One region of the Mesorhizobium sp. M1006 genome, then DNA from elsewhere that is predicted to be linked to it. Evidence: predicted binding sites of a transcription regulator. Region 1 holds the regulator's gene; each other region holds the start of a gene.
What was found. The regulator PhoB, encoded in region 1, activates phosphate uptake and scavenging genes when phosphate is short. The targets are predictions, from matches to a motif close to TGTCATNNANCTGTCAT.
Positions count from the first base shown of each region.

Region 1 (5,101 bases):
CCTGCGAGATCAGGCTCTCGACGTCGGTGAGCTGCTTGCCGGGGTTGGACTGTGCGTCGGCGGAAATATACTTGTCGCCTGCGGCCTCGATGGCCGCCTTCATTGCGGCCTCGTCGGTCTTCCAGCGCTCTTCCTGGAAGTTCGACCAGGAAACGCCGATGACCTTGTCTTTAGCCTGCGCCACCGACGCCAGCGCCAGCGTCATGGCGACACTCGCCAGAATGGCGGTCGTGAATTTCTTCATCATATCCTCCCTGCGCCGCGTACGGCGTGACCAATTGGCTCAAAGACCAGCTTAGAAGCTCTAATTTTTTCGAGCCTCGAAAAAATACTGGTCCGATCTCCGGCTGCTGTCAACATCGATTCTGATGGATTTTGATGACTCTGCGAGTTTTTTCGAGCGTCGGAATAAACGATGACAGCGCCACCTGCATCTGACACTATTTGCCTCATCCGACACTATTTGTCGGACATTACCGACGGCTTCCGGTTCATGAGCGGCCGCGGCAACCGGGAGGAAAGCAAAACAATGTCGGTCGGAATCCGCCATGACGATTTGCGCCGGCGCAACCGGGCGATGGTGATCTCGGCGGTGCGCCGGGCCGGCCAGCCATCGCGTACTGAGATCGCAGCTACCACCGGCCTCAGTCATTCGACCATATCGGCGATTTCTTCCGACCTGATACGGGAAGGCATCCTCGCCGAGAGCAAGCCAAGTGAGCCCGTTTCGTTGAAACGCGGTCGTCCGCAAGTCGGCCTCGCCCTCAACCCGGAAGCGGCGGCGGTGCTGACCGTGGTGTTGTCGCTGAATTTCCTTTCGGCCGCCATTATCGACTACACGGGACAGGTGGTCGCCGAGGAACAGCGCCGGCTGGACACGCTGACTATGCCGCGCGACGAGCTGATCCGTGAATGCATGGCCATCGTCCGGCGCCGGCTGCAGGATCCAGATCTTGACGTCCGCAGTGTCGCCCGCATCGCCCTGGCGATTCAGGGCATTACCGACTCCCCTGCACGCGCCATGCTGTGGTCGCCGATCACGCCGCAGACCGACATCGCCTTTGCCGACATGCTGGAGGACGAATTCGGCATCCCGGCAACGGTGGAGAACGACTGCAACATGATGGCGGTGGCTTTGCGCTGGCGCAATCCGGATCGCTATCGCGATGACTTCATCGCCATCCTGCTTTCGCATGGCATCGGCATGGGGCTGGTGCTGAAGGGCGAACTGTTCACCGGGACGCATTCCTCGGGCGGCGAATTTGGCCACATGATCCATCGTCCGGGCGGCGCGCTCTGCCGTTGCGGGCGGCGCGGCTGCATCGAGGCGTATGCCGGCAACTACGCCATCTGGCGCAACGCCAGGCAGATGAGCGAAGACAGCGAACCGGTCGCCGACGTCAGCGACGCCGACATGCGCGCACTGGCGGCCCGGGCGCGCGAGAAAGATGGGCCGGAACGCGAGGCCTACCGCAAGGCCGGCGAAGCGCTGGGTTTCGGTCTCGGCTCGCTGTTCGCGCTGATCGATCCGGCACCGGTCGCGATGGTCGGCGCCAGTGCCGCCGCCTTCGATCTGATCGAGCCGGCCTTGCGGAAGGCAATCGCCCAGACCGCCGGCGGCCAGCATTCAGGCTCGATCTCCTTCGATACAGAGCCGAACGAATTGCCTCTGATCCGCGAAGGCTGCGCGATGCGGGCGTTAAGCTTCGTCGACCAGGAGATTTTCGCGCCGGGCGCGCAAATGAGGCCCAGCGTCAGAAAGAACGTAGCCTGACCAGGCGGGTCAATCTTCCCTGATCGCATAGCCGGCGCCGCGGATGGTGCGGATGACATCCGGCATCCGGCCGTTGTTGACGGCTTTGCGCAGCCGCCCGACATGCACGTCGACGGTGCGTTCGTCGATGTAGATTGTCTCCCCCCAGACATTATCGAGTAACTGGCTGCGCGAGAAGACACGGCCCGGATGCCGCATCATGAACTCGAGCAGCCGGAATTCGGTCGGCCCGAGCCTGATTTCGCTCTTCTTGCGATAGACCCTGTGCGATTCGCGATCGAGCACGATGTCGCCGACCTTCAGCACGCTGGACAGCACTTCCGGCTTGGCGCGCCGCAGCAGCGCCTTGACCCTGGCCATGAATTCCGGTGTCGAAAACGGCTTGACCAGATAGTCGTCGGCGCCGGTCGAAAGACCGCGCACCCGGTCGCTCTCCTCGCCGCGCGCGGTCAGCATGATGATCGGCAGCCGCTCGGTTTCGGGGCGCACCCGCAACCGACGACAGAGCTCGATGCCGGAAACCGCTGGTATCATCCAGTCGAGCACCAAAAGGTCGGGCACATTCTCCTGCAAACGGATCTCGGCTTCGTCGCCGCGTGTCACCACCTCGACCTGGTAGCCTTCGGATTCGAGATTGTAGCGGAGCAGCACACCCAACGGCTCCTCGTCCTCCACCACCATTATGCGTGGTGCGATCATCGGCTGGGCACCCCCATCATGTCACCGGTGCGGACATTGTCGTTTCGTCCTGCTTCGGACGATTGACCGGCAATTGCTCGCCGGTCAGCACATAATACGCATTTTCGGCGATGTTGGTGACATGGTCGCCGATCCGCTCCAGATTCTTGGCGCAGAACAGCAGGTGCGTGCAAGCGGTGATGTTGCGCGGATCTTCCATCATGTAGGTCAACAGCTCGCGGAACACGGACGTGTATTTAACGTCGATGCGCTCGTCGGCGGCACGAAGCTTGGCCAACGCGGCCGCATCGCCTGCAGCATATTCCTCGATGACACCCTGCACCTGGATGAGAACCAGCTGCGCCATCGCGTCGATGGAATGCGACAGGTCCCGCGGCGTGGCGCTGAGGCCGACCGCACTCACGCGCTTGGCGATATTCTTGGCAAGGTCGCCGATGCGTTCGAGGTCGCCCGCCATGCGGATCGCTCCGACCACATGGCGAAGATCGTGGGCCATCGGCTGGCGTTTGGCGATCAGGGTGATGGCGCGGTCGTCCAGTTCGCGTTGACGCGCATCCATGATGGCGTCGTCGGAAACGACGCGTTGCGCCAGCACGTTGTCGGAATTCAACAGCGCCTTGGTTGCCCCGCCGACCATCGAACCGGCGAGGTCGGCCATGTCGCGGATCAGCTTGCTGATCTGCTCGAGATCCTCGTCGAAAGAAGCGACTGTGTGTTCGCCCATGGTCCTGTCCTCATATGCATGATCGGAACGGCTCAGCCGAAGCGGCCAGTGATGTAGTCCTGCGTGCGCTTCTCGCGGGGCGACGTGAATATCTTCTCGGTCCGGTCGAACTCGACCAGTTCACCCAGATACATGAACGCCGTCTGGCGCGACACGCGCGCCGCCTGCTGCATGTTGTGGGTGACGATGACGATCGTGTAGTCGGCTTGCAATTCGTCGATCAGTTCCTCGATCTTGGCAGTCGACAGCGGGTCGAGCGCCGAAGCCGGTTCGTCGAGCAGAATGACTTCCGGCTTCACCGCCACGGTGCGGGCGATACAGAGCCGCTGCTGCTGGCCGCCGGACAGGCTCAAGCCGCTGGCGTTGAGCTTGTCCTTGACCTCGCTCCACAGCGCGGCGCGCTTCAACGCCTGTTCGACGCGGCCGTCCATCTCGGACTTGCCGAGGTTCTCGTAGAGCCTGACGCCGAAGGCGATGTTCTCGTAGATCGACATCGGGAACGGCGTCGGCTTCTGGAACACCATGCCGATCTTGGTCCTGAGGAGGTTGAGATCCTGCGACCGGTCGAGAATGTTCTTGCCGTCGAGCAGCACCTGGCCCTCGGCCGTCTGTTTTGGGTAGAGCTCATAGATGCGGTTGAACACACGCAGCAGCGTCGATTTCCCGCAGCCCGAAGGGCCGATGAAGGCCGTGACGCTGCGCTCGGGCAGCGACAGGCTGATGTCCTTCAGCGCCTTGCTCTGGCCGTAGTAGAAGTTGAGGTTCTTGACCTCGATCTTCGTCTTCTCGGCGACCGTTTCGGCCATCGTCATGTCTGGGGACAACATCTGTGTCATCTGTCCTCTCTGCGTCCGGTAAGGCTGCGGGCGAGGATGCTCAAGCCCAGAACCGTCAGGGTGATTATGAGTGCGCCGGTCCACGCCAGTTGCTGCCATTCCTCGTAAGGGCTGAGAGCGAACTGGAAGATGGTCACCGGCAGGCTGGCCATCGGCGCGTTGATATTGCTGCTCCAGAACTGGTTGTTGAGCGCGGTGAAGAGCAGCGGCGCCGTCTCGCCGGAAATGCGTGCTATCGCCAGCAATATGCCGGTGACGATGCCGGACAATGCGGCGCGGTAGGCGACCGAACGGATCACCACCCAGCGTGGCGCGCCGATCGCGGCACCGGCTTCACGCAACGCGTTCGGCACCAGGTTGAGCATGTCTTCAGTGGTGCGCACGACCACCGGAATGACCAGGATGGCAAGCGCAACGGCGCCGGCAATGGCCGAGAAATGTCCCATTGGCCGCACCATCAGCTCATAGACAAACAAGCCTATGATGATCGACGGCGCCGACAACAGGATGTCGTTGATGAAGCGGACGACGGTGGTGATGCGCGAAAAGCGTCCATACTCGGCCATGTAGGTTCCCGCCAGCACGCCGATCGGCGTGCCGACGACAACGGCGATGATCGTCATCAGCAGGCTGCCCGTGATGGCATTGAGCAAGCCGCCGGCCTCGCCCGGTGGTGGCGTCATCTCGGTGAAGACCGCGAGCGAAAGCCCGGCTGTGCCCTTATAGACCAACGCGCCGAGAATGAGCGCCAGCCAGGCAAGCCCGATGCCGGCGGCGACGACGCAAAGCGCCATCATCACCGAATTCCTGGCTTTGCGGCGGCTGTGGAGCGATGAGGATGTCGACATCGGTCAGGCTCCCGTACGGGCGTCGATCCGCATCAGCATATAGCGGGCGGCGGCGAGGATCAGGAAGGTGATGACGAAGAGGATCAGGCCGAGCGAAACCAGCGAGGAGGTGTAGAGGTCGCCGTCGGCCTCGGTGAATTCATTGGCGATGGTCGCCGAGATCGTCGTGCCCGGCGCGAACAGGGAGGCACTGATGCGATGTGCGTTGCCGATGACGAAA
Region 1 is NZ_JAMYMZ010000018.1:37,035-42,135, forward strand. It holds gene xylF (D-xylose ABC transporter substrate-binding protein) at 1-244, opposite strand, end outside; gene NKH60_RS18605 (ROK family protein) at 530-1,774, shown strand; gene phoB (phosphate regulon transcriptional regulator PhoB) at 1,784-2,473, opposite strand; gene phoU (phosphate signaling complex protein PhoU) at 2,490-3,197, opposite strand; gene pstB (phosphate ABC transporter ATP-binding protein PstB) at 3,230-4,033, opposite strand; gene pstA (phosphate ABC transporter permease PstA) at 4,030-4,881, opposite strand; gene pstC (phosphate ABC transporter permease subunit PstC) at 4,885-5,101, opposite strand, start outside.

Region 2 (5,101 bases), on a different contig from region 1:
CTGAAGAACCACAAGGCGTAGAGGAGATAGAGCAGGATGCCGGTGAACAGGACCAGCGGGCCGAAGCGTTTGTACAAGGGCCGCCGGAACACTTGGGGGAAGCGCTCCTCGATCGACCGCATCTCATCGGCGGTCATTGCGGCCATGGGCAGTCTTCTTGTTGATTTGCCATGATCTTTTCCAAAAACGGGAATCCACTTTTTGGGATCATGGTCAGGCACCCATCATGAATGCCTGCTCGCCGACGAGCTTGCGGCGTAGCCAGGCGGAAAACTGGTCGACGAGGAAGATCGTCGTGAACAGCAGCAGCACCAATGCCAGCGTCTTGGCGCCGAAGCCGCGCGAGATGGAGAGCTTCAGTTCCTCGCCGATGCCGCCACCGCCGACCGCGCCGATAATGGTCGAGATACGCACATTGATCTCGATCCTGAGCAGCGTGTAGGACATGAAATTGGGCAGCACTTGCGGCAGGCCGGCAAAGCGCACGCGCTCGAACCAGTTGGCGCCGACCGCGCGCAGGCCTTCTTCGGCGCGCATGTCGATGTTTTCGTTGATCTCGTAGAAGAGCTTGCCGAGAGCGCCGATGGAATGCAGGCCGATGGCGATGATGGCTGCGACCGGGCCGGTCGAGAGGATGGCTGCGAACAGGCCGGCAATGACGATCTCGGGGAAGGCGCGAAGCAGTTCCATGAAGCGCTTGACGACGAGCCTGAGCACCGGACTGGGCGTCAAGTTGCGCGCGGCGATGAAGGAAAAGGGCACCGCAAAGACAAAGCCGATGAAAGTGGAAACCAGCGCCACGTTAAGCGTGGTGAGCATCAGCTCGAAATATTCGGGTAGATAAAAACCGCCCCAGAGATAGACGCGGCCAAGCGGGAAGTTGAACTCTTGGCTGCCCTTGTCGTGCGGCGATGCGATGTCGAACAGCGCCCGCCAGACGTCGTTCCAGTCCTTGGGAACAAGCCAACTAAGGAAATCCAGTATGTGCGGCAGCCGATCGAAGAAATGTCCGGCATTGGCCTCGTCGGCGAACCACATGGCTGTGCACATGGCGACAAGCAGTGAGCCGATGCCGAGCGCCGTGTAGAACCGGCGCAAGGACGTCTGGCGTCGCCAGGCGTCTGCTGCCTGCCGGACCGCGTCTGAACGAATTGTAGCGGCGAAGGTCATACGGGGTCACGAGCGGACACGCAAAAAGGGCGGCGCTGAAGGACGCCGCCCTTTCCGCAATTGTCGTCAGCCGCCGATCGCGGCTTTGCGGGCTTCGACGATGACGCTGTAGAAGTCCGGCTTCACCGGAACGTAGCCGGTGAAATCGCCGCCTTCGATGGCCTCGAAGCAAGGCTTGTCCTTGGCCGGCAGGCTGGTGAAGAAGTTGGCGAGCTTGGCGCTCATGTCGCCGCCGAGTGCGGTGCGCACGACCAGCGGGCCGTTCGGGATCAAGCCGGAGCGCCAGACTTCAACGAAATCGTTGGGGTCCACGGCGCCCTTGGCGACTTCCTTGTGGAAGGTGCCGGAGGTGTAGCCGTTCTTGAAGTCGCCGATGCCCGAGGAGTCGTCAACCGCAACATCGACCTTGCCGTCGCGAACCGCGAGAAGGTTGTTCTCGTGGCCGCCATTGAACTGGGTCGAGGCGAAGAAGGTTTCGTTCGAAGCGCCGGTGTCCTTCGGGATCTGGGTCAGCGGGATCAGGTAGCCGGAGGTCGAATCCGGGTCGGCATAGCCGAGCTTCTTGCCCTTGGCCGACTTGATGTCGGTGATGCCGGACGACTTCAGCGCAAGGCCGATCGAATAATAGCCGGTCGCGCTGTCGGTCTGCTGGGTGGTGAGGATCGGGGTCACGGCGTTCGGATCCTTGAGGTAGACGCTGGCATAGCCCGACGCGCCAAGCTCTGCGAAATCGAGCGTGCCGCCGAGCAGGCCCTGGATAACGCCGTCATAGTCGGCGGCCGGGAACAGCGAGACCTTCTCGAAGCCGAATTCGGACTTCAGGTGATCGGCGAGGCACTGAAAGTTGCGCAGCCGGTCCGCTTCGTTTTCACCGCCAAGGATGCCGATGCGGAATTCCTTGATATCCTGGGCGTGAGCGGCGCTTGCCGCGATGGCGAGCAATGAAACGGCGCCAAAAACCATCTTCCTGAACATTATCTCTCTCCTGTTGGTCCCGGCCTCGCGCCGGTAGCGTTAGAATTTTTTGACAGGTGCCTTTGACGCGGGCGGGCGATCAGGCCGTTCTCAATATCCCGGGAATGCGGGCTCGAGCGGTCCGGCGGATGCAGCGATTTTCTGTTTGATGGCGACACTGGTGGAGGTGATGGCCTCGGAGATTTCGCCGCCATTGCTGTCGGTGCCGTAGACCATGCGCACGGCCTCGCGGTTGAGGGCTTCGGGCGAGCCGTCGAAGACGACCTTGCCGGCGGCCATGCCGATGATGCGGTTGCAGTAGGTGCGGGCCGTATCCAGCGTATGCAGATTTGTGATGACGGTGATGCCCTCGCGCAAATTGATGTCCTGCAGCGAATCCATCACCACCTTGGCGTTGAGCGGATCGAGCGAGGCAATCGGCTCATCCGCCAGCAACACCTTCGGCTGCTGCATCATGGCGCGCGCAATCGCAACGCGCTGCTGCTGGCCGCCGGAAAGCGTGCCGGCCGGCTGCAGGGCGGTGCGGGCGATGTCGAGGCGCTCGAGGGCTGCAACCGCCTCGGCGCATTCACCGCGGGAGAACATGCCAAATAGGTTGGACAGCGTCGAGCGGTGGTTGAGCCGGCCGAGCAGCACATTGGTCAGCACATCGAGGCGCGGCACGAGATTGAACTGCTGGAAGATCATGGCGCAGTCGCGCTGCCATCGCCGGAGCGGCGAGCCGCGCAACCCGGAGACCTCGACGCCGTTGAACAGGATGGATCCCTGGCTGGGATCGATGAGGCGGTTGATCATGCGCAGAAGCGTTGATTTGCCGGCGCCTGAACGGCCGATGATGCCGACCATCTGGCCCTGCGGAATCGCGATGTGAACATTGCTGACGGCGGTGTTCTTGCCGAACCGGCGGGTGACGCCGCGGATTTCGAGCGTAGCTGACATGGTGCAGGCTCCAGTCCAATCGCAATTGAAGGTCTGTTAACCCTGGCTAGCGCAGCCGCATGAACCTGCGGTGTCGGAACGATGTCAGTTTTGTTACTGCCCACAGCCTGGAGCGGGGCGGGATCAACTCGGCGCGAGAAGCTCGAATGGTGAATGGTGATAAGAACGGCTTCCCTGAGTCTCGAAACCTGTCCGCTGCCCCCATTCACATTCACCGTTCACCATTCACGATCCCTTAGCCGCCATATTTCTCCAGAAACGCCTCCGCCGACAGCTCCCGAAAATCGTCGAGCGCGGCGCGCAGCCTTGCATGATCCCAGTCCCACCAGGCGAGCGCCTGGTAGCGTTCCGCGGTGCGGCGGTCGAAGCGTTCGCGGATCGGCTTGGCCGGTACGCCGGCGACGATGGTGTAGGGCGCGACGTCCTTCGACACCACCGCACCGGCACCGACCGCCGCGCCATCGCCGACGATGACGCCGGGCAGGATGGTCGAGCCGTGGCCGAGCCAGGTGTCGTGGCCGATGGTGACGCGTTTGGCGCGGCGCTTGGCGAAGAATTCGCTCTCGTGCTCGGCGTCGTCCCAATAATCCGAGGCGCGATAGGTGAAATGGTGCAGCGTCGGCCGCCAGGTCGGATGGTTGGTAGCGTTGATGCGCACGCTTGCGGCGATGTTGGCGAATTTGCCGATCGTTGCGCACCAGACGCCGCAGTCCTGCATCATGTAGGAATAGTCGCCGAGCGTGCTTTCGGAAACCCGGCAGCGCTCGGTGATCTCGGTCCAGCGGCCAAGCGTCGAGTTCTCGACTTGCGCCGTCTCGTGGATCACCGGCGCCTCCGACAGTTTCCTTGTCATGCGGCAATTTTTCCGGCGGCGAAGGCGGTCACGTCGATGATACGGTCGGCCACCGCCTCACGCACGTCGTGGTCGTGGAAGATGCCGAGCAAAGCGACGCCCGCCGCCTTCTTGGCGGCGATCAGGGAAATCACCACGTCGCGGTTCCTGGCGTCGAGCGAAGCGGTCGGCTCGTCGAGCAGCAGGATCGGGTGCTCGGTGATGAAGCCGCGCGCGATGTTGACGCGCTGCTGTTCACCGCCGGAGAACGTCGCCGGCGGCAGCGCCCAGAGCTTTTCCGGCAGGTTGAGCTGCGCCAGCAAGGCACGTGCCTTGCCGTGCGCGACCTCGCGCTCCTCGCCGCGCTCGACCAGCGGTTCGGCCACGACATCGAGCGCAGAGACACGCGGCACGGTGCGCAGGAACTGGCTGACATAGCCGATGGTAAGCCGGCGCACGGCAAGCACGGTGCGCGGGCTGGCCGAGGCGAGATCGATGAGCCCGCCCTCGTGCTGGACGATGATCTGGCCTTCATCGGCGGCATAATTTCCGTAGAGCATTTTCAGGATCGAGCTCTTGCCGGCGCCGGACGGGCCGCCGAGCACGGCGCATTCGCCGGCCCTGATCGCGAACGAGACACCGGCGACCACCGGCAGTTTGATGCCGTCGCGCAGATGCATGGTGAAGCTCTTCGCGACATCGGAGACAACGAGCGGGGTTGCCATCAGAGCGTTCTCCAATCGTCATTCGTCTGCGGGCCAACACCCCCCTCTGGCCTGCCGGCCATCTCCCCCTCAGGGGGGAGATTGGCTGTCGCATTCGGTTTCGCCATTCTCCTGTGTCGCAGAACGGGCGGGACATAAAAGCTGCTGATCTCCCCCCTTGAGGGGGAGATGGCCGGCAGGCCAGAGGGGGGTACGCCGGAGCAATCATCGTCACACCTGCAGAATCGAGGAGACAAGCAACTGGGTATAAGGCGCGCGCGGATCGTCGAGGACGCGGTCGGTGAGGCCGCTTTCGACGACGCGGCCGTCCTTCATCACCATCATGCGCTGCGACAGCAGACGTGCCACTGCAAGGTCGTGGGTGACGACGATGGCCGCCAGGCCGAGATCGGTGACCAGGCCGCGCAACAGATCGAGCAGGCGCGCCTGCACCGAGACGTCGAGGCCGCCGGTTGGCTCG
Region 2 is NZ_JAMYMZ010000037.1:14,328-19,428, forward strand. It holds gene phnE (phosphonate ABC transporter, permease protein PhnE) at 1-146, opposite strand, end outside; gene phnE (phosphonate ABC transporter, permease protein PhnE) at 214-1,170, opposite strand; gene phnD (phosphonate ABC transporter substrate-binding protein) at 1,237-2,145, opposite strand; gene phnC (phosphonate ABC transporter ATP-binding protein) at 2,236-3,084, opposite strand; gene NKH60_RS26140 (DapH/DapD/GlmU-related protein) at 3,320-3,937, opposite strand; gene phnL (phosphonate C-P lyase system protein PhnL) at 3,934-4,641, opposite strand; gene phnK (phosphonate C-P lyase system protein PhnK) at 4,852-5,101, opposite strand, start outside.
Region 2: phnC (phosphonate ABC transporter ATP-binding protein) is a predicted target of PhoB. The motif match lies at 3,166-3,182, and genes of this name have one in related genera.

Region 3 (5,101 bases), on a different contig from region 1:
TTGGTAGGCAGCGACTACAGCGCTGAACAGGATGATGAGCACGATGATGATGCCGGCCAGATCCTCGACCCGGCCCAAGCCATACGTGAAGATCCGCGACGGCTTGCGCCGCGCCAGAACGAACGCAATCCAGAGCGGGATCGCCGTGGTCGCGTCGCCGATGTTATGGATCGTGTCGGCCAGCAATGCCACGCTCCCCGACAACGCAACCACGACCATCTGCAATGCCGCGGTGATGGCCAGGATCACGAACGACCATTTGATTGCCCAGATGCCCCGGTCGGTGGTGGCAATTGTCGCGTCGATGACGCCATGGCTGTGACCGTGCGGACCGTGATCGCCGTGATGATGTGCGGCGTGCGAGCCGAACCCGAGCCAGTCCAGAATGCGGACTACGATGGCATTCATAGATATTTCGCCAGCTGCTTGAGTTCCGCCAGCGAGTTGCCGCCGGTTTCCACGCTGTCCGTCAGGCAATGCTCGATGTGATCGTTGATCAGCTCGCGCTTGGCGCTGCTGATGGCCCTTTCGACGGCATGAAGCTGCTGCGCCAGGTCAACGCAAGGGCGATGCGCCTCGATCATCGCCAGCACCGCCGCAAGGTGGCCTTGCGCGCGCTTCAGGCGCTTTATGATGGAAGGATGCGAGGCGTGGAGGTGATCTGACATGCTTGAGCATATCCTCCCGGGGAGGATACGCGTCAAGCTCAGCTGTGCAACGTTCGGAGGGGCTTCACCTTGAGCATTGCTTGTTCTATGCCTTTCCCATGAAGAAGCTTGCCCGTTTTCTTGGCCTGCTGGTCGTTGCAGCAGTCCTTGCGGTGGCGCTGGGCACGCTGCTGCCGCGCCCGCTCTGGCCGGCGGCCGTTGCCGATCCGATCGGCACAAGCCACCGTATCCTGGTGCTGCAAAATCCGATCCACACCGACATCGCCATCCCGGTCGACGACGATGTGCGCCGGCGCTTCCATTTCCTGGTCGATGCCGGCATTCCAGCAGACGTGGCGGAGGTCCGCTACATAGTCTTCGGCTGGGGCGGCCGCGCCTTCTATCTCGAGACGCCGACCTGGTCGGAACTGAAGGCAGTGCCGGTGATGAAGGCGCTGACCGTCGATGCCTCGGTGATGCATGTCGACATTTCAGGCGAAATCGCCGAGCCGCATCCCGACGTCACCGGCTTCGACATCGGCGAGGAGCGGTTTACGGCGCTGCTCGATTACATTGCGGGAAGCTTCCGGCAGGGACCGAGCGGGGCCATGCCGATCGAGAATGCGGCGTATTCCCGTTTCGATCGTTTCTTCGAAGGCAATGGCCGTTTCAACGCGCTGGTCGGCTGCAACACCTGGGCGGCGGCGGCACTGCGCATCGCCGGGCTGCGCACCGGCTGGTGGAACCCGCTGCCGGCATCGCTCGGCCTGTCGATGCGGCTTTACAATTGACCGGGCGACTTAGGACCGCCGAACGTCCTACGCCCGCCAGCCGTAGAGCCAGTCGAGATCGGCGGCGAGTTTTTCGGGCGAGCGCATCGCCAGGAACAGGTTGCGGGCCATCGCCACCGGCCCGGCCGCATGCCAGGCGAGGCGATTGACGGCGCCGCGGCGGGCGACCTGGGCGACGCGCGGCCGCCGCGCCTGTTCCCAGGCGGCAAGCGCCCCCTCAAGATCGGCTGTGGAGGCCGCAATGAAGCCGGCAAGCGTCGCCGCGTCCTCGATCGCCATCGCCGCGCCCTGTGCGGCAAACGGCGTCATCGCGTGCGCCGCATCGCCGATCAGCGCGATGCCTTGCGGCGTCGTCCACCGCCGCTGCTCGACAATGTGGATCGGCCATGCCGTCCACGGCGCCGCCTCGGTCGCCAGGCGAACCAGCGCCGGCGCGGTACCGCGCATGGCGCTGGCGAGGCTGGCGGGGTCGGCATACCCCGACCAGCCTTCGGCGATGCGCTCGCCCTTGGTGAAGGCAGCGAGGTTGAAGGCAGTGCCACGGCTGACCGGATAGGCGACCATATGAAAGCCGGGATAGAGGAATGCGGTAACGCAATCGGGCGCACCGATCGCCCTGAAGGCTTGTCCGGCGAGGGTGTCCGCGGCCACCGTGGCGCGCCAGGCAAGCTCGCCCGAGAATCGGCTTCTGCCGAATTCGGCCGCCTTGCGGGCCAGTTTTTCTCGCACCGACGACCAGACCCCATCGGCGCCGACCAGCAACGATGCTTCGGTTTCGATGGTCGTGCCGGCAATCTCGACTGTTGCGGTGATGCCATTCGGTCTGGTTGCGACGCCGCAGACGCGGGCACCGGTGACAAGCTCGACCTTGGGCCGCTCGGCTATCCGCTGCATCAGCGCTGACTGCAGATCCGCGCGGTGGGCAACGACATAGGGCGCTCCCCAGCGCGTGTCGGCCGCCTGGCCAAGCGGTACGCGCGCCAGCTTGCGCAGCGTGGCGGCATCCTTGAGCACGACTGCCTCCGGCCGCACCGCCGTCGCCAGCAGCCGATCGAGTACGCCGAGCTGCCGTAGGATGCGCGTCGCGTTGGGCGAAAGCTGGATACCGGCGCCGGCAGCCTCGAGGTGCTGCGCCTGTTCGAACAGTTTTACCCGATAGCCGCGCTCGGCGAAGGCCAGTGCCGCGGTCAGCCCGGCGACGCCCGCCCCGGCGATGACCACCTGCCGGGACTGCGTTTCCTGCATCAGGCTTGTCGCGGAAGAATCAGGCGGCCTGGTCGATATAGAGGCAGCCCGGCGGCTGCGTTTCCAATGCCTTCAGTTTCGGCGAATAGCGATAGAGCGTCGAGCAATAGGGGCAGACCTTTTCATTGTCGTCGCCCATGTCGAGAAATACATGCGGATGGTCGAAAGGCGGATTGGCGCCGGTGCACATGAATTCCTTGACGCCGATGTCGATTGCCGGGTAGCCCGCATCGTTCTGGAAATGGGGAATGGAACCGCCTGCCATCGTCGTCTCCTGATCTCGTCGATTGCATCTGGATCATAACCCGTCTCTTTGCAAGATCGATGAAATGAAACTGTCGCAAAAGCCTGTCAGAGGATAAGTTAAGCCGGTTAAGGCTGTGCTCGTCGAACGGTGTGGGAAGAGCGGGAACCATGAACGAACTGAAGCCGGTGCAGAACGAATTCATCACCGTCGAGGCGGCGAGCCCCGAAGGCGGCAATCCCGATCGCTTCGTCAATCGCGAGTTTTCCTGGCTGCAATTCAACCGGCGCGTGCTCGAGGAATCGCTGAACGCCAATCACCCGCTGCTCGAGCGCGTTCGCTTCCTGTCGATATCGGCCGCCAACCTCGACGAGTTCTTCATGGTCCGCGTCGCTGGTCTTGCCGGCCAGGTGCGCGAAGGCATCGTGCTGAAGAGCCCGGATGGGCGCACTCCCGAGCAGCAGCTCGAACAATTGCTGCGCGAGGTCGAGCGCCTGCAGGAGGACCAGCAGAACAGCCTTTCGGCGCTGATGCTGCTGCTCGACAAACAAGGCATCGAAAGCATCACCCGCGATGGCCTGACCAAGGACGAGAAGACCTGGCTCGAGGACCATTTCCAGGAGCAGGTATTTCCGGTCCTGACGCCGCTGTCGATCGACCCGGCGCATCCGTTTCCGTTCATTCCCAATCTCGGTTTCTCGATGGCGCTGCAATTGCGCCATCGCAAGAACGGCGAGGAAATGAGCGCGCTTCTGCGCCTGCCGGTGGCACTGAGGCGCTTCATCCGTTTGCCGGATCGCAAGCATCATGTCCGCTTCATTCCACTCGAAGAGGCGGTCAGTCTCTATATCGGCAAGCTGTTCCCCGGCTATGAGGTCAAGGGCTCCGGCACGTTCCGTATCATCCGCGACAGCGATATCGAGGTCGAGGAAGAATCAGAGGATCTGGTGCGGCTGTTCGAGACGGCGCTGAAGCGGCGGCGCCGCGGCTCGGTTATCCGGATCGAATTCGACCGGCTGATGCCGGCCGAATTGCGCGATTTCGTCGCCGGCGAGCTCGGCGTCTCGGCAAGCCGGATCAGCGTGCTCACCGGTCCGCTGGCGCTCAGCCAGATCTCGGAGATCGTCGCCGTCGCCCGCGACGATCTGAAATTCACCCCCTACAATCCCCGCTTTCCCGAGCGCATCCGCGAGCATGGCGGCGATTGTTTTGCGGCGATCCGCGAGAAGGACATCATCGTCCACCATCCTTACGAATCTTTCGACGTGGTGGTGCAGTTCCTGCGCCAGGCAATGGCCGACCCGGAAGTGGTGGCGATCAAGCAGACGCTCTACCGCACCTCCAACGACAGCCCGATCGTACGCGCTCTGGTCGACGCCGCCGAGGCCGGCAAGTCGGTGACGGCGCTGGTCGAGCTCAAGGCGCGCTTCGACGAGGAGGCCAACATCCGCTGGGCCCGCGACCTCGAGCGCGCCGGCGTCCAGGTCGTCTTCGGCTTTCTCGAACTGAAGACCCATGCGAAGATGTCGCTGGTGGTGCGGCGCGAGGATGGCAGGCTGCGCAATTACGTGCATCTGGGCACCGGCAACTACCACCCGGTCACGGCACGCATCTACACCGACCTGTCCTTCTTCACCACCGATCCGACGATCGCGCGCGATGTCGCCCAATTGTTCAACTTCATCACCGGCTATGCCGAGCCGGCCGAGCAGATGCGGCTGGCCATCTCGCCGTTTACGCTGCGCGACCGCATCCTCCAGCACATTTCGGATGAGATCAGCCACGCGCTGGAGGGCAGGCCGGCCCGCATCTGGATGAAGATGAACGCCTTGGTCGACCCGATCGTCATCGATGCGCTCTACGATGCCAGCCGCGCCGGCGTCGAGATCGATCTCGTCGTGCGCGGCATCTGCTGCCTGAGACCGCAGGTGCCCGGCCTATCCGAGAACATTAGGGTGAAGTCGATCGTCGGCCGTTTCCTCGAGCACAGCCGCATCTATTGCTTCGGCAACGGCCACGGCCTGCCCTCGGACGGGGCGATCGTCTATATCTCCTCGGCCGATCTGATGCCGCGCAATCTCGACCGCCGCGTCGAGACCATGGTGCCGATCACCAATCCAACTGTGCATGAGCAGGTGCTCGGCCAGATCATGCTCGGCAACATCATGGACAAC
Region 3 is NZ_JAMYMZ010000056.1:23,791-28,891, forward strand. It holds gene NKH60_RS30230 (cation diffusion facilitator family transporter) at 1-408, opposite strand, end outside; gene NKH60_RS30235 (metal-sensing transcriptional repressor) at 405-668, opposite strand; gene NKH60_RS30240 (TIGR02117 family protein) at 767-1,438, shown strand; gene NKH60_RS30245 (FAD-dependent monooxygenase) at 1,466-2,683, opposite strand; gene NKH60_RS30250 (zinc-finger domain-containing protein) at 2,703-2,948, opposite strand; gene NKH60_RS30255 (RNA degradosome polyphosphate kinase) at 3,098-5,101, shown strand, end outside.
Region 3: NKH60_RS30255 (RNA degradosome polyphosphate kinase) is a predicted target of PhoB. The motif match lies at 3,009-3,025, and genes of this name have one in related genera.

Region 4 (5,101 bases), on a different contig from region 1:
TCCAAGATCGAGGCCGGCCGCTTCGATCCCGAACCGCAGCCGATGTCGGTGCGCGAGATCGCCGACAATGTCATCGAGCTTTTGGCGGCGCGGGCTTTTGCCAAGGATATCGGCCTCGGCTGTCATGTCGAACCCGACGTGCCGCAGCTGATCACCGCCGACCCCGGCAGGGTCAGGCAGGTGCTGCTCAATCTCATCGGCAACGCCGTCAAGTTCACCGACAGCGGCGGCGTCCTGGCAAGCATCGCCCGCGTCCGCACCGAAACCACCGACCGCATCCGCTTCACCATCACCGACACCGGCCCCGGTCTGCGCGAGCAGGACATGGAGCGCATATTCGAGGACTTCGAACAGGCTGACGGCACCTCGACCCGTGCGCATGGCGGTGCCGGCCTCGGTCTCGCCATTTCCAAGCGCCTGGTGACCGCCATGGGCGGCACTATCTCTGTGTCGAGCCGGCTTGGCCAGGGGTCCGAATTCGTCTTCGAGATTCCCGCTATTTCCGCCGTCGAGGCGCCGCAGATCCGCCAGGACGCGCTGTCGGGCCGGCATGCGGTGATCGTGTCGAAGAACCTGGTCGAGGCCGAAGCCCTCGCCCGCACCATTCGCGGCAATGGCGGCACGGTCGATCTGGCCACCGCCGCCGCCCAGGCCACCCCTTTCGCCGAGAGCTGCGACGTGCTGCTGATCGATGCTGCCATGGAGCAAAGCGACGGCAGGCTGCTCAGGCGCCTGCGCCAGAGCGGATTTGCCGATTGCGAGGCAGTGACGCTGATCGCACCGACCGACCGTGGCATGCTTGGCGAGTTCCGTGCCAATGGTTACGCCACCTTCCTTGCGAGGCCGGTGCGCGGCGAGACATTGCTGCGCGTGCTTTTGACCAGCCACGCGCCGGTCGTCGCCGAGCCGCAACTGCAAAGGCGCGGCGCGCAGGCGGGGCAAGCCATTGGCGCCCGCCAGCAGGGCCTGTCGGTGCTGATCGCCGAGGACAACGACATCAACGCCATGCTGGCCCGCGCTACGCTGCTGAAGGCCGGGCATCGCGTGAAAGTGGTCGGCAACGGCAAGGCCGCCGTCGAGGCGGTCATCAGCACCGGCCACAAGCACCGTTACGACGTGGTGCTGATGGACTTGCATATGCCTGTCATGGACGGCCTGGACGCCATCGCCGCCATCCGCCGCCATGAGGAGGAGACCGCGGTGCCGCCGGTGCCGATCATGGTGCTGTCGGCCGACAGCCAGGAAAAGACCCGCCACGCCGTGCTCGCTCACGGTGCCAGCGGCTTCGTCACCAAGCCGCTCGACCCCGATGCCCTGGTTCATGCGGTCGAAGGGCAAGCGGCCGCCTGAGGCACAACATCGACGGTTGATAGATTGCCCAGCCGACGAAGTATTGCCCGCAGAGCCGTATCACGGTACTGTCACAATCCTGTTGCACCTACACCGTATCCCCGTGCCAAGAGGGATGGCTCGAAGGAGAATCACTCGTGCATACAGTCATGCCGGAATGTGATGCTCGGCCGAACGCCAGCGGGCCTTTGCTCGTCGGCCGGAACGCCGATGCCGTCATAAAAGGCGCATCGCTCGGCCGCATCGGCAATCTCGAAGTGCGGCTCGCCCGCAACGAGGCCGAGATCGCTGCCGCGCAGGAAGTGCGCTACCGGGTGTTCTACGACGAGCTTGGTGCCAGGAAGGACCTGTTCCAGATGCAGGACCGCCGCGATGCCGATCGCTTCGATCCCCTCTGCGATCATCTCCTGGTCTTCGATACTTCGCTTTCCGGCCCCGAGCATCGCCGCATCGTCGGCACCTACCGCCTGCTGCGGCAGGAGATTGCCGCGGCCGCCGGCGGCTTCTATTCCGAAGGCGAATTCGAACTGACCAAGCTGATCGCGCGGCATCCTGGCCAGCGCTTCCTCGAGCTCGGCCGCTCCTGTGTTCTGCCCGAATACCGCTCGAAGCGCACCATCGAGGCGCTGTGGCAAGGCATCTGGGCCTATATCAACCATTACGGCATTGGCGTGATGACCGGCTGCGCGTCGTTCCACGGCACCGTGCCGGCGGCACATGCAGAGGCGCTGACCTACCTTGCCCACCACTGCCGGACGAATTCATCATGGGACGTGCGTGCCGTCGCCGGGCGCTATTGTTCGATGGATCTGATGCCGATCGAGGCCGTCAATACCAAGGCGGCGATCGCCGCGATGCCGCCGCTGGTCAAGGGCTATCTGCGCGTCGGCGCGCGCATCGGCGACGGTTGCGTCATCGACCGTGAATTCTCGACGGTCGACGTGTTCGTGGTGATGCCGGTCAAGGAGATCGGTGCCCGCTACGTCAATTATTATGGCGGAGAAGCGCAGCGGTTTGCGGCCTGAATAGGGGAGTAGGCGGAGAGAAGGCAAGGGCGCGAGTAGGCAATTGCTCTACTTTGCCCGACGTAGCGCTATTCCCTACTCCCGTACTGCCCTGTTCCCCTACTCCCCTAACTTACGCATCCTTCTCAGCCTGCTCGTTGACCGGCCCCGGCTCCACCGGCGCTTCGCTCGCCACATGCTTGGGGCCGCCCTTGGCGACGCCGACCATGGCCGGCCGCAGAACACGCTCGCCGATCGAATAGCCGGGCTGCACGACCTGCACGACTGTGTTGGCCGGTACGTCGGGATTGGGCACCTCGAACATCGCCTGGTGGAAATTCGGATCGAATTTCTCGCCCTCGGGCTCAAGCTTCTTCACGCCGTGGCGTTCCAGCGCCGACAGCATGGCGCGCTCGGTGATCTCGACGCCGTCGATCAGCGTCTTGAAGCCGGCATCGCCCGACGCCTTGGCCTCCTCGGGGATGGCATCCAGCGCACGGCGCAGATTGTCCGACACCGAAAGCATGTCGCGGGCAAAATTGGCAACCGCATAGGCGCGCGCATCGTGGACGTCCCGCGCGGTACGGCGGCGCAAATTCTCCATGTCGGCCGCGACGCGCAGCGCGCGATCCTTCAGCTCTTCGTTTTCCTTCAGAAGCCGCACAAGCGCCTCATAGTCGCCGTCGACGCCACCTTCCCTTGGCTCCGCGGCAGCCTCGGTCTTCTCGGCTTCATCGGGCGCGCGTTCGTCTTTTGCCTGGTCGCTCATCGCCGTTTCCCGTCATTTTCGAATGGTGTGGATTTGCGCCCGATATCGAGGTTTAGCGGCCAAAAATCAAGGGGCAAGCGATACTGCAGCCGCTGTCGCTGCTTGATGGCGGACGGCGCAGACCTTTCGATTTTAATTCAAACTTTACCGTACCCGACGGCTTTGCTTGCCGGGACACTACAATGCGGGAACCATTCCTCCCTTGGAAGAGTTTCGAAGCCGACACAGGATTTTGGATGATGCCCCGCAGGAATGGCGAAAAACGCGACGGGCTCGCCGCCGATATCCGGCGCCAGCTCGGCACCGAGGCGACCAAGCGCTTTCTGCGCACCTTACCGGCCTTCCGCACGGAGTCCGATATTCCCGACCGTCTGAAGGAATTGCTCGACCGCCTGGACGGCGTCGAAGCCAAGGTGGTCGCAGGCGGGCGCCGTCGGTAGACACCGTCGCCAGCAACGCGACCTGCGATTGCGGCCGCAATTCCTCGCCATCGCGCGACATTTACCCGCAGTAACTTTGCGTGATCTCCGCCTTGCGGCAGCGCGCCGCTCCGCCTATGTTTCATGATGAACATGATTTCCCCCGAAGCTGTGGCAAACAGCAAGCGCGCCTGGTTGAAGATCCTGTCGCGCTATAAAAAGCCCGACAGGCGTCGCAGCGCCGTCGAACTCGCCATCACCCTCATCCCCTTCGCCACGCTGTGGGCACTGTCCTCGGCCGCTTATGCCTATGGCCATTGGTGGGGTCTGGTCCTGATCCTTCCGGCAGCCGGCTTTCTGGTGCGTATCTTCATGATCCAGCACGATTGCGGCCACGGCTCCTTCTTTGCCAACCGCTATGCCGACGACTGGATCGGCCGCGTGCTTGGCGTGTTGACGCTGACGCCCTACGATTGCTGGCGCCGCGCCCACGCAACCCATCACGCCAGCGCCGGCAATCTCGACGAGCGCGGCACCGGCGACATCAAGACACTGACGGTCGCTGAATATCGGCAACTGTCATGGCGGGGCCGGCTCGCCTATCGCCTCTATCGCCATCCGCTGGTGATGTTTGGCCTTGGCCCGATATGGATCTTCATTTTCGAGCAGAGACTGCCCTTGGGCATGATGCGGGGCGGTTTCACCCCCTGGGTGTCGTCGATGTCGACCAATCTCGCCATCGCGGTCATCGCCGCGCTGCTCATCTGGTTCGTTGGCCCCGGCGCGTTCCTGGTCGTGCATTTGCCGATCGTCATCCTCGCCGGATCGGCCGGCATCTGGCTGTTTTATGTCCAGCATCAGTTCGAGGAGACGGAGTGGACAAAGGACTCCGAGTGGGAATTCCAGCACGCTGCCCTGCACGGTTCGTCCTATTACGACCTGCCGCCGGTGCTGAACTGGATCACCGGCAATATCGGCGTCCACCACGTGCATCACCTCTCGGCCAAGGTGCCATGCTACCGGCTTCCGGAAGTGTTGAGGGACTATCCGGAGCTGCGTGAGATCGGCCGCGTCACACTCCTCGACAGCCTGCGCTGCGTCAAGCTGGCGCTGTGGGACGAGAGTCGCAGCAAGCTGGTATCGTTCCGCGAAGCGCGGATGGCCGTGTAAAGCATACCGCCGCACCTAAAGCGCGTTGCGCTCGACCGGCCTCATGCGACGCGCTTTAGGTTGTCGTTTATGCATGCCGTTATCGCAAAACCGCTGACACTTTTGCGCGACATGCGTTAGGGGTGCGGCGGGCTCCACATTCCGAGCTTAAGCCGCCCGGCGCTGGTCGCGCATCAGGGTCTCGCCCTGGCGGATCTCGGTGCCCAGCACTTTCAGGCATTCGCGCATGAAGGCGGCAAGGCCCGGCCAGCCCTTCGCCGACACCAAATTGCCGTCGACATGGGCGCCGGTCGGCGCAACATCGATATAGATGCCGCCGGCCAGCGTGACTTCCGGCTCGCAATATTGCAGCGCCGCGACTTCCCTGCCGCGCACCACGCCGTCGACCG
Region 4 is NZ_JAMYMZ010000027.1:17,909-23,009, reverse strand. It holds gene NKH60_RS22815 (PAS domain-containing hybrid sensor histidine kinase/response regulator) at 1-1,350, shown strand, start outside; gene olsB (l-ornithine N(alpha)-acyltransferase) at 1,500-2,375, shown strand; gene grpE (nucleotide exchange factor GrpE) at 2,488-3,123, opposite strand; gene NKH60_RS22800 (hypothetical protein) at 3,360-3,563, shown strand; gene NKH60_RS22795 (fatty acid desaturase) at 3,690-4,712, shown strand; gene NKH60_RS22790 (DJ-1/PfpI family protein) at 4,860-5,101, opposite strand, start outside.
Region 4: olsB (l-ornithine N(alpha)-acyltransferase) is a predicted target of PhoB. The motif match lies at 1,420-1,436, and genes of this name have one in related genera.